One region of the Variovorax sp. NFACC27 genome, then DNA from elsewhere that is predicted to be linked to it. Evidence: riboswitches for the same ligand, from Rfam matches in the RefSeq annotation. Region 1 holds a riboswitch; the other holds the start of a gene.
What was found. A riboswitch is a leader RNA that binds a small molecule or an ion and turns the genes downstream of it on or off. The one in region 1 is predicted to bind glycine.

Region 2: it holds a riboswitch for glycine, as region 1 does, so the genes downstream of both, gcvT (glycine cleavage system aminomethyltransferase GcvT) here and ABL840_RS05635 (D-amino acid dehydrogenase) in region 1, are expected to answer to the same signal.

Annotation. Positions count from the first base shown of each region.
Region 1 covers NZ_CP157613.1:1,199,701-1,204,614, reverse strand. Annotated here, with positions in the region: gene rfbD (dTDP-4-dehydrorhamnose reductase) at 1-781, opposite strand, end outside; gene rfbB (dTDP-glucose 4,6-dehydratase) at 778-1,854, opposite strand; glycine riboswitch at 1,976-2,064, shown strand; glycine riboswitch at 2,099-2,206, shown strand; gene ABL840_RS05635 (D-amino acid dehydrogenase) at 2,301-3,608, shown strand; gene ABL840_RS05630 (RtcB family protein) at 3,628-4,914, opposite strand, start outside.
Region 2 covers NZ_CP157613.1:5,378,934-5,383,847, reverse strand. Annotated here, with positions in the region: gene gcvP (aminomethyl-transferring glycine dehydrogenase) at 1-1,503, opposite strand, end outside; gene gcvH (glycine cleavage system protein GcvH) at 1,558-1,929, opposite strand; gene gcvT (glycine cleavage system aminomethyltransferase GcvT) at 2,003-3,181, opposite strand; glycine riboswitch at 3,227-3,333, opposite strand; glycine riboswitch at 3,346-3,436, opposite strand; gene ABL840_RS25190 (YkvA family protein) at 3,465-3,851, opposite strand; gene ABL840_RS25185 (hypothetical protein) at 3,925-4,473, opposite strand; gene ABL840_RS25180 (DUF4440 domain-containing protein) at 4,573-4,914, opposite strand, start outside.

The DNA of each region.
Region 1 (4,914 bases):
TCGCAGGCGTCGGGAAAGCGCTGGTCGGCACGGCTTCGACGGCATCCGGTCCGGCCTTGAGTTCGACGCCAGCCTGCTGAGCCATTTCGAGCACGAAGCGCGCGTAGCCGTGCCACGTCGTTTCGCCGCCGGCAATCGCGTGATACAGGCCCGCCTTCGACGAGTCCTGCAAGGTCGCCCGGATGGCGTGCGCCGTCACGTCTGCCAGCAGTTCCGCACCGGTAGGCGCACCGAACTGGTCATCGATGACAGTCAGCTTGTCGCGCTCCTTCGCCAGCCGCAGCATGGTCTTGGCGAAGTTGCCGCCGCGCGCTGCATACACCCAGCTTGTGCGAAAGATCAGGTGCTTCGCGCAGTTCCGCGCAACCAACTGCTCGCCCTCGAGCTTGGTCTGGCCGTACACGCTGAGCGGACCGGTCGCATCGTCTTCCTTCCAGGGCTTCGTGCCACTGCCGTCGAAAACATAGTCGGTCGAGTAGTGCACCATCAGCGCGCCGATCTTCTGCGCCGCTTCGGCCACGACTCCAGGTGACGTAGCGTTGAGCTTGCGCGCGAACTCGGGTTCGCTCTCGGCCTTGTCGACCGCGGTGTGCGCCGCGGCATTGACGATCACGTCGGGGCGGACCTTCAGCACCGTATCGGCCAGCTCCTCCGGCCGACTGAAGTCGGCGTGAAAATCGGTGCTGTCGAAATCGAGCGCAACCAGCTCACCGAGCGGCGCCAGGCTGCGCTGCAACTCCCAACCGACCTGCCCACCCTTGCCCAGCAGCAGCAGCTTCATGCCGCAGCCTTCGCGTTGCTGTCGTACTGCTTCTCGACCCACTCGCGGTAGGCGCCGCTCTGCACGTTGCGCACCCACTCGCTGTTCGCGAGGTACCACTCCACGGTCTTGCGGATGCCGGTATCGAAGGTCTCTGCGGGCTTCCAGCCAAGCTCGGCTTCGAGCTTGCGTGCGTCGATGGCGTAGCGGCGGTCATGGCCGGGACGGTCCGTGACGTAAGTGATCTGTTCCTTGTACGGCTTGCCGTCGTTGCGGGGGCGCAATTCGTCGAGCAGCGCGCAAACTGTGTTGACGATCTCGATGTTGGGCTTCTCGTTCCAGCCGCCCACGTTGTAGGTCTCGCCCAGCTTGCCGGCTTCAAGCACGCGGCGGATGGCGCTGCAGTGGTCCTTCACGTAGAGCCAGTCGCGCACCTGCATGCCGTCGCCGTACACGGGCAGGTTCTTGCCAGCCAGCGCGTTGACGATCATCAGCGGGATCAGCTTCTCAGGGAAGTGGAACGGACCGTAGTTGTTCGAGCAGTTCGTGGTCAGCACCGGCAGGCCGTAGGTGTGGTGCCAGGCGCGCACGAGGTGGTCGCTGGCTGCCTTGCTGGCCGAATACGGGCTGTTCGGCTCGTACTTGTTCTCCTCGGTGAAGGCCGGGTCGGTCTTGGAGAGCGAGCCGTAGACCTCGTCGGTCGACACGTGCAGGAAGCGGAAGGCCGACTTCTGATCGGCCGGCAACGCGCTCCAAAACCCGCGCACCGACTCGAGCAGGCGGAAGGTGCCGAGCACGTTGGTCTGCACGAAGTCTTCGGGGCCGTGGATCGAGCGGTCGACGTGCGACTCGGCGGCGAAGTTCATCACGGCGCGCGGCTTGTGCTCGGCCAGCAGGCGGTCGACGAGGGCGCTGTCGCCGATGTCGCCCTGAACGAAGATGTGCTTCGGGTTGCCCTTGAGCGACGCGAGCGTCTCGAGGTTGCCCGCGTAAGTCAGTTTGTCGAGGTTCACGACCGGCTCGTCGCTGTTCGCGATCCAGTCGAGAACGAAATTGGCGCCGATGAAGCCAGCGCCGCCTGTAACCAGGATCATGGGGTCCCCTGAATGTTGGAAGTCATTGCCGTGTCGCAATGGACGTTAACGCGCGATTATCCCATTGGGCCAATGGACGAAAACACAAGACGTTACCGATCTCTTTTCGCTGTGTTTACAATTGCGCTTTGCAGGAGAGCGGGCCACTCTGATGGCCCTACCGAAGGCGCAAACTCCCATAAACGCTCAGGTCGGCCCGACGAAGTCTTGGAGATTTCGGCAAGGGGTCAGTACTGCATCAATTGAAACGCCGTCTGGAGAGCCGCCACTTCACGTGGCGCACCGAAGGAGCAAATCCGTTGCGAAGGTGCAACAGATGAATCTCTCAGGTACCGAGGACAGGGGGAGCGGCAACTTGGACTGCGGTCGTCCAGTTGCTTTCGCTATTTATTCGATAGCAAACAACACCCGCCGTTCAAGCGCTGCAACCTCAAAAGGTACTTGAAATGCGCGTGATCGTTCTCGGCGCCGGCCTGCTCGGCGTGACCTCGGCTTACTACCTCCAGCAACTCGGCCACGAAGTGACCGTGATCGACCGGCAGGCCACCCCGGCTGCCGAAACCAGCTTCGCCAACGGCGGACAGATCTCCGTCAGCCACGCCGAACCCTGGGCCAACCCCAGCGCCCCCCTGAAGGTGCTGCAATGGCTGGGCAAGGAAGACGCCCCGCTGCTCTTCCGCATGCGCGCCGACATGCGCCAGTGGCTCTGGGGCCTGCAGTTCCTGCGCGAATGCACGCCGGCGCGCACCCGTCACAACATCGAGCAGATCGTGCGTCTCGGCACATACAGCCGCTCGATGTTGCAACAGTTGCGCCGCGACACCGGCCTCAGCTACGACCAGCGCACGCAAGGCATCCTGCACTTCTACACGACGCAGAAGGAGTTCGACGGCGCCCTCGAGCCCGCCGAACAGATGCGCGCCCTGGGCTGCGAGCGCCTGGTCATCTCGGCCGACGAGGCCGTGAAGCTCGAGCCCGCCCTCGCCCACATCCGACCGAAGCTGGCCGGCGCCACCTACACGGCCGAGGACGAATCGGGCGACGCCAACCGCTTCGCCCGCGAGCTCGTGGGCCTGGCCGCCGCCGCGGGCGTGAAGTTCCTGATGAGCCACACCGTGACCGCGCTGCGCGAGGCCGGCGGCAGCATCGACCACGTCGAGGCCACCGACAGCGAAGGCCGCTTCCAGCGCATCCGCGGCGACGCCTTCGTGCTGGCGATGGGCTCGCTGAGCCCGCTGTACGCCGCGCCGCTGGGCATCCGGCTGCCGATCTACCCGGCCAAGGGCTACTCGGTGACGCTGCCCGTCAAGGACGCCTCGAAGGCACACCAGGTCTCGCTGACCGACGACGAATTCAAGCTCGTGTTCTCGCGCTACACCTCGGCATCGGGCGACCGCCTGCGCATTGCCGGCACGGCCGAACTCAACGGCTACGACCGCGACCTGAACCGCGTGCGCTGCGAAGCCATCGTGCGCCGCGTCGAAGAACTGTTCCCGGGCGCAGGCGACACCACGCAAGCCCAGTTCTGGACCGGCCTGCGTCCCGCCACGCCGAGCAACGTCCCGCTGATCGGCAAGACGAAGCTGCCGAACCTGTTCCTCAATACCGGCCACGGCACCCTGGGCTGGACGCACGCCTGCGGCTCGGGCAAGTCGATCGCGCGGATCGTGAGCGGACTGGAGCCGGAGGTCGATTTCGCGTTCACGGGGATGCCTGCGCCCAAGCCGCGCATCCCGCAACCCGCACTGGGCTGACGAACCGGCAAGCCCTGGATCACGCCTTGAACGTGATCCAGGGCCTGAGCCGCACCGCGCAGTGGATCAGGCCTGCGCGCTCCTGCGCGTCGATCACTTCGCCGATGGGCTTGTAGGCCTGCGGCGCCTCCTCGATCCGGCGCTCCTCCCGCAAGGTCACGCACTGCCAGCTTGCCTGCTCGTCGACGGGCGCCGGCCGCATCGCGCGCACCTGCTGCCGACGCATCCGCCGGCCAGCGCCATGGCTGCACGACCAGAGCCAGTCTTCGTGCCCCAGTCCGGCCGCCAGGTACGAGTAGTCACCCATGGAGCCGGGAATCAGCGCCAGATCGCCCGCGTCCGCCGGCGTCGCACCCTTGCGGTGGATATTCATGCCGTGTTCCCGCAGCACGACGTTGTGCGGCACGTCCACGACGAGCCTCGACGAAGTGGCACCCAGCAATTCCGCGAAATCCTTGCGTACCAGTTCGGCCAGGACGACCCGGTTTGCCCATGCGTAACGCGCCGCCACCCCCATGGCCTCCAGATATTCGTCGGCCAGCGGTCCCGCCAGGCCGTACAAGCCGCTTTTCGGATGGCGCAGGCCCTTGGGCCATTCGTCGCGGGCACGGTCCATCCAGCGGCCGCCCACATGGAACCCGATGTCGCGCGAGCCGCTGTGGATCATCACGACCACGTCCCCTGCCTTCAGGCCGGCGCGATAGGCCTCGTGACGGTCCATCACATGGTCGACAACTTGCAGTTCCACGAAGTGATTGCCGCTGCCCGGCGTGCCGAGGCAGGGGTCACGAAACACCTCATGGCGGACGCCGGTGTAGGCCTCGGGCGCATGCCGCGCGCTGCCGCCGAACGTCGCCAGGCCGATGCAGGCATCGAGTTCGGCCTGCATCCGGTCGCGGTCGCACGCCGACCATAGCCCGCCGTCCTGAACCGCTTCGAGGAATGCCGACGGCCCCACATCGAACAGCGCCCTGAATGCCGCCGTGTGCACCGGCACGTCGCGCCCGTTGTCGAGCAGGCTGCGCGTGAGCCGCTCGACCAGCCGCGTCTTGTGCGGCGCCACCTGGTCGAGCGTGAGCCCGGTGGTCAGCAGTCGCATGCCACAGTTGATGTCGGTACCCACCGCTGCGGGAATGACGAAGTCGGCATCGGTCGCGACAACGCTGCCGACAGGCGCGACAGAGCCCGGATGGAAGTCGGGCGTCGCACAGGCCTTGCACACGCCCCGCTCGCCGTCGGGCGAGCGCACGCTGGCAAAAGCCAGCAACTGATTCACCGCCTTTTCTTCCAGCGGAAGACTGGGTGG
Region 2 (4,914 bases), 4.1 Mb from region 1:
CAGGCTGCGGATGTAGCGCAGCATCGCCGTCTCGCTCTTGTGCGTGTTGAACACCGGGTGCGTGAGGAATGCGCTGGTGCGGCGCAGTTCCTCGGGAATCAGCGGTACGGTGCTGCCCGAGAGATCGTCGAAACGCGGCGCCTGCGTGCCTGCCGGCGCGAAGAGGCCCCACAGAGTTTCGACGTCGGCGCGCGTGCTGGTCTCGTCCAGCGAGATGCCCAGGTGCTGCTGCAGGCGCTGGCGCAGGTTGACGCCCGCGGCCTGCGCGCGCTCGATGATCGACTGCGTGTCTTCGCCGGTGCGGATGGTCAGCGAATCGAAGGCGGTGGCGTTCACCGGCTCGCGGCCCATCAGCGATAGGCCCTTGGCGAGCACGGCGGTGAGCGCCGCCACGCGCTGGGCGATGCGGGTGAGGCCGTCGGGCCCGTGGTACACGGCGTACATGCTGGCCACCACGGCCGGCAGCACCTGCGCGGTACAGATGTTGGAGGTGGCCTTCTCGCGGCGGATGTGCTGCTCGCGCGTCTGCAGCGCGAGGCGGTAGGCGGGCTGGCCGTGCGTGTCGACGCTCACGCCCACCAGGCGGCCCGGCAGCGAGCGCTTGAACTCGTCGCGGCAGGCCAGGTAGGCGGCGTGCGGGCCGCCGTTGCAAAGCGGCATGCCGAAGCGCTGCGTTGTGCCGCAGACGATGTCGGCGCCCCATTCGCCCGGAGGCGCAAGCAGCGTCAGCGCCAGCAGGTCGGCCGCGACGATGAAAGCCGCGTCGCACTGGTGCGCGTGGCCCGCGAGCGGACGCAGGTCGTGCACGTGGCCGGTGGTGGCGGGGTACTGCGCGAGCACGCCGAAGAAGGCGCCGCTCACCATCAGGTGCGGCAGCGTTTCCGACACGGTGCTGACCTTGACCTCGATGCCCAACGGGGCGGCGCGCGTCTTGATCACTTCGATGGTCTGTGGATGGCAGTCGCCGGAGACCAGGAACACGTTGCTCTTGCTCTTCACGCTGCGCTTGGCGAGCGTCATGGCCTCGGCCGCGGCCGTGGCTTCGTCGAGCATCGATGCGTTGGCGATGGCCATGCCCGTGAGGTCGCACACCATCGTCTGGAAGTTGAGCAGGGCTTCCATGCGGCCCTGCGAGATCTCGGCCTGGTAGGGCGTGTAGGCGGTGTACCAGGCGGGGTTCTCGAGGATGTTGCGCAGGATCACGCCCGGCGTGTGGTTGCCGTAGTAGCCCTGGCCGATGAAGTTGCGGAACACCTTGTTCTTCGACGCCATCGCCTTCAGCTCGGCCAGCGCGTCGGCTTCGGTCACCGGCGCGGGCAGGCGCATCGGCTTCGCGCGGCGGATGGCCGCGGGCACGATGCCGTCGATGAGCTCCGCGCGCGTCTCCGAGCCGATCGCCGGCAGCATGCGCGCCTCGTCCGCCGCGTCGATGCCGATGTGGCGGGCGAGGAATTCTTCGGCGTTCTCTAGTTCTTGCAAAGAAGGAAGGGCGGGCGTCGGCATGGCGTTGAAGGCTCGGAGGGAAAGAACAAAGGTGCTGCTGAAAAATTCAGCGGATCAGGACTCGGCTGCGAACTTGTCGTAGGAGGCCGCGTCCAGCAGGGCGTCGAGCTGCGCGGGGTCGCTCAGCTTGACCTTGAAGAACCAGCCGGCGGCCAGCGGGTCGCTGTTGGCCAGCGACGGGTCGGCGCGCAGGGCTTCGTTCACCTCGGTGATCTCGCCCGACACGGGCATGAACACGTCGGCCGCGGCCTTGACCGATTCGACGACGCCGGCGACTTCGCCCTGGGCGAAGGTCTTGCCGACTTCAGGCAGGTCGACGAAGACCACGTCGCCCAGCGCGTCCTGCGCATGCACGGTGATGCCGACGGTGGCTGCGTCGCCCTCGGCCGACACCCATTCGTGGTCCTTGGTGTACTTGATGCTCATGGTGGAAAAACTCCTCGTGGAAAAAAGTGGATCGGGGTGCAGAGCCTAGCCGGTCGATCTGACTGGGCGGCGCTCAGCCCCGGTAGTAACGGGTGGGCACGAAAGGCATGGTCGAGACCTCCATCGGCACCGGCTTGCCGCGCACGATGGCCTGCACGCGCGTGCCCGGCTCGGCGAAGGCTGTAGCCACGTAGCCCATGGCGATGCAGCGGTCGGCCGTGGGGCCGAGCAGGCCGCTGGTGACGAGGCCGATGTCCTGGCCCTCGAAAGACTGGAGCACCGTGCCGTCGCGCACCGGAATGCGCTCGAGGGCGACGAGGCCCACGCGCTTGCGCTTCAGCGTGTCGTGGTCGGTGTGGCCGGCCGCACCCGCGGTAGCCGCGGCGAGCTGGGCGAGGATCTTCGCGGCGCCCGGGAAGCCGCCTTCGCGTGCCCCGCCCGCGCGGCGCACCTTCTGCATCGCCCAGTTGAGCGAGGCCTCGACCGGCGTGGTGGTGGTGTCGATGTCGTTGCCGTAGAGGCACAGGCCGGCTTCGAGCCGCAGCGAGTTGCGCGCGCCCAGGCCGACGGGCTTGACCTCGGGCTGTGCCAGCAGCAGGCGGGCGAGGCGCTCGGCGTCGGATGCAGCTACCGAGATCTCGAAGCCGTCCTCGCCGGTGTAGCCGCTGCGGGTGACGAAGGCCGGAATGCCGCCGATCTGCACCGCGCCGCCCGTCATGAACACGAAGCGCTCGACGCCGGGCGACAGCCGCGCCAGCGTGGCCGCGGCCTGCGGGCCCTGCAGGGCGAGCAGCGCGTGGTCGGGCAGGGGGCGCACCTCGCAGCGCGAGCCGATCTTCTGCTGGATGTGGGCGATGTCGGCCACCTTGCAGGCCCCGTTGACGATCACGAAGATCGAGCCGTTGCCCTCGTTGAAGAACATCAGGTCGTCGAGGATGCCGCCCTCGTCGTCCAGCAGCAGGCCGTAGCGCTGCTTGCCGGCGGGCAGGTCGATCACGTCGACGGGCATCAGGGTCTCGAAGGCGGCCGCGGCGTCGGGCCCGACCAGGCGCAGCTGGCCCATGTGGGAAATGTCGAACAGGCCGGCCGCGTCGCGCGTGTGCTTGTGTTCGGCCATCAGGCCGGCGGGGTACTGGACCGGCATCGAATAGCCGGCGAAGGGCACCATGCGGGCGCCCAGTTCCAGGTGGAGGTCGTACAGCGGCGTCTTGAGAAGCTGGGCGTCGGGGGTAGCGGAGGAAGAAGCAGCCACGGGGCACTCCAAAGGGGCAGTCGAAATCCATGACGCAAGCCATGGGCCACCCCTGCTGTCCGCTTTACCTGAGAGATTCGCCCCACGATCGGGGTTTGCTCCTTCGGTGGACCGCCGCCCGTGGGCAACGGCCTCTCTCCAGCAAGGAAACGCCGGCTTTCACCGGCGCCTCGTCAGTCCTTTTGCCTGAGCGTTCGGGAAGTCCCTGCGCCTTCGGCGGCCCCGGCACGCGGGGCTCTCTCCTGACCCCGGGAAGTGTAGTGGATCGCGCGGGCCCTTCGCGCTATCCCGACCAAAGACGCCACGCCCCGAAGCAGGCCGCGGCCCACACGGCCACGACGAAGGCCGCGCCCCAGCGGCTGACTGGCCTGGCGCCGCGCTCGCGCAGCCATTCGTCCGCCCTGGCGCGGCAATCCGCGAGCACCGCGGGGGGAATCAGCCGGATGGCGAGCCAGATCAGCCCCGGCAGCAGCAAAACGTCGTCGACGTAGCCCAGCACCGGAATGAAGTCGGGAATGAGGTCGATCGGGCTGAGCGCGTAGGCGACCACGAAGGCGCCCAGTGCCTTGGCATGCCATGGGGTGGACGGGTGCCTGCCGGCGAACCAGAGCGTGACGCCGTCGCGCTTCAGGCGCTTCGCCCAGCTGCGAAGGCGCCCGGACAGGGGGATTGCGGGAGGCGGCGAGTTCACCCGGCGATGGTGTCACAGCCCCGGCCGGGCATCTCGCGTATCCCTTTTGTCGTCAATGCACGACTTCGGCCGGCGGCAGCAGCCGGTCGATGCGCTCGCGCAGCGATTCGGCACGCTCCACGCCCGCGCTCTTCTCGATCTCGGTGAGCATCAGCGCGGCGATGGTCAGCATGGCGTTGCGGTCGCGCGCCTCGCGCAGCGCGTCGCGCATCTGCAGCGCGAACTTGGGGTCGCGCCGCACGAACATGCGCTCGCAGATGTCGAAGAGGAACATGCGGGTGGTGGCCAGCGAACGCTTGCCGTCGAAGGTGTCGGCCGAGGTGGCCACCTGGATCGGCTGGGCGGCGGGGATGGGCGAGGGCGCGGGCTGCGCGGGAGGCTCCGCCGGGGCTGCCGCTGCCTTCGGGCTCTGCAGGTAGCCCTTGTCGATCAGCGCCTGGATCGCCTGCTCGGCCTCATCCCGGTTGGCGAAGAGCGGGCTGAAGTCGGTAAGGGAGCGCCGGCCGTCGGCCATCAGCAGCAGGGCGCGTTCGCGCTGGCTGAGCGTGCGCTGTCCGCCCTGGAGTTCGTCGCGCGCCTTGTCGGTCTTGGTGGGAAACATGGCAGCCACAGCTTTCGGGAATCGAGGGCTGCAGCATCGTTGCAAGTAGTGACATCTCCATGAACCGTTTGGCTTACAGGGGCAATTCCGCGGCGGTCTTCAGCCGGCGCTTTCCTTGCGTATGAGCCACCGGTTGCCCATGCGCTGCAGCTCCAGCGTCTTGCGGCCTTTCTCGCGGAACTTGTCGGCGCTGTAGGTCTGCTCGAAGGTGGCGGTGGCCGATTGACCCTGGACGCTGATGACGAGGCTCTCGATGCCCACGTTGATGACGGCCTTGTCCTCGATGCGCGCGCGGCGGTCGGCCTCCCAGGCCTTGCGGTCCTGGCCGCGCGGCGGGGCGAAGTCGGGCGCATAGGCGGCAAGGTAGCGCGCCACGTCCCGTGCGGACCAGGCCGCGGCCCAGGCGCGCACGGCGGCTTCGACTTCGCGGATGCCGGCGGC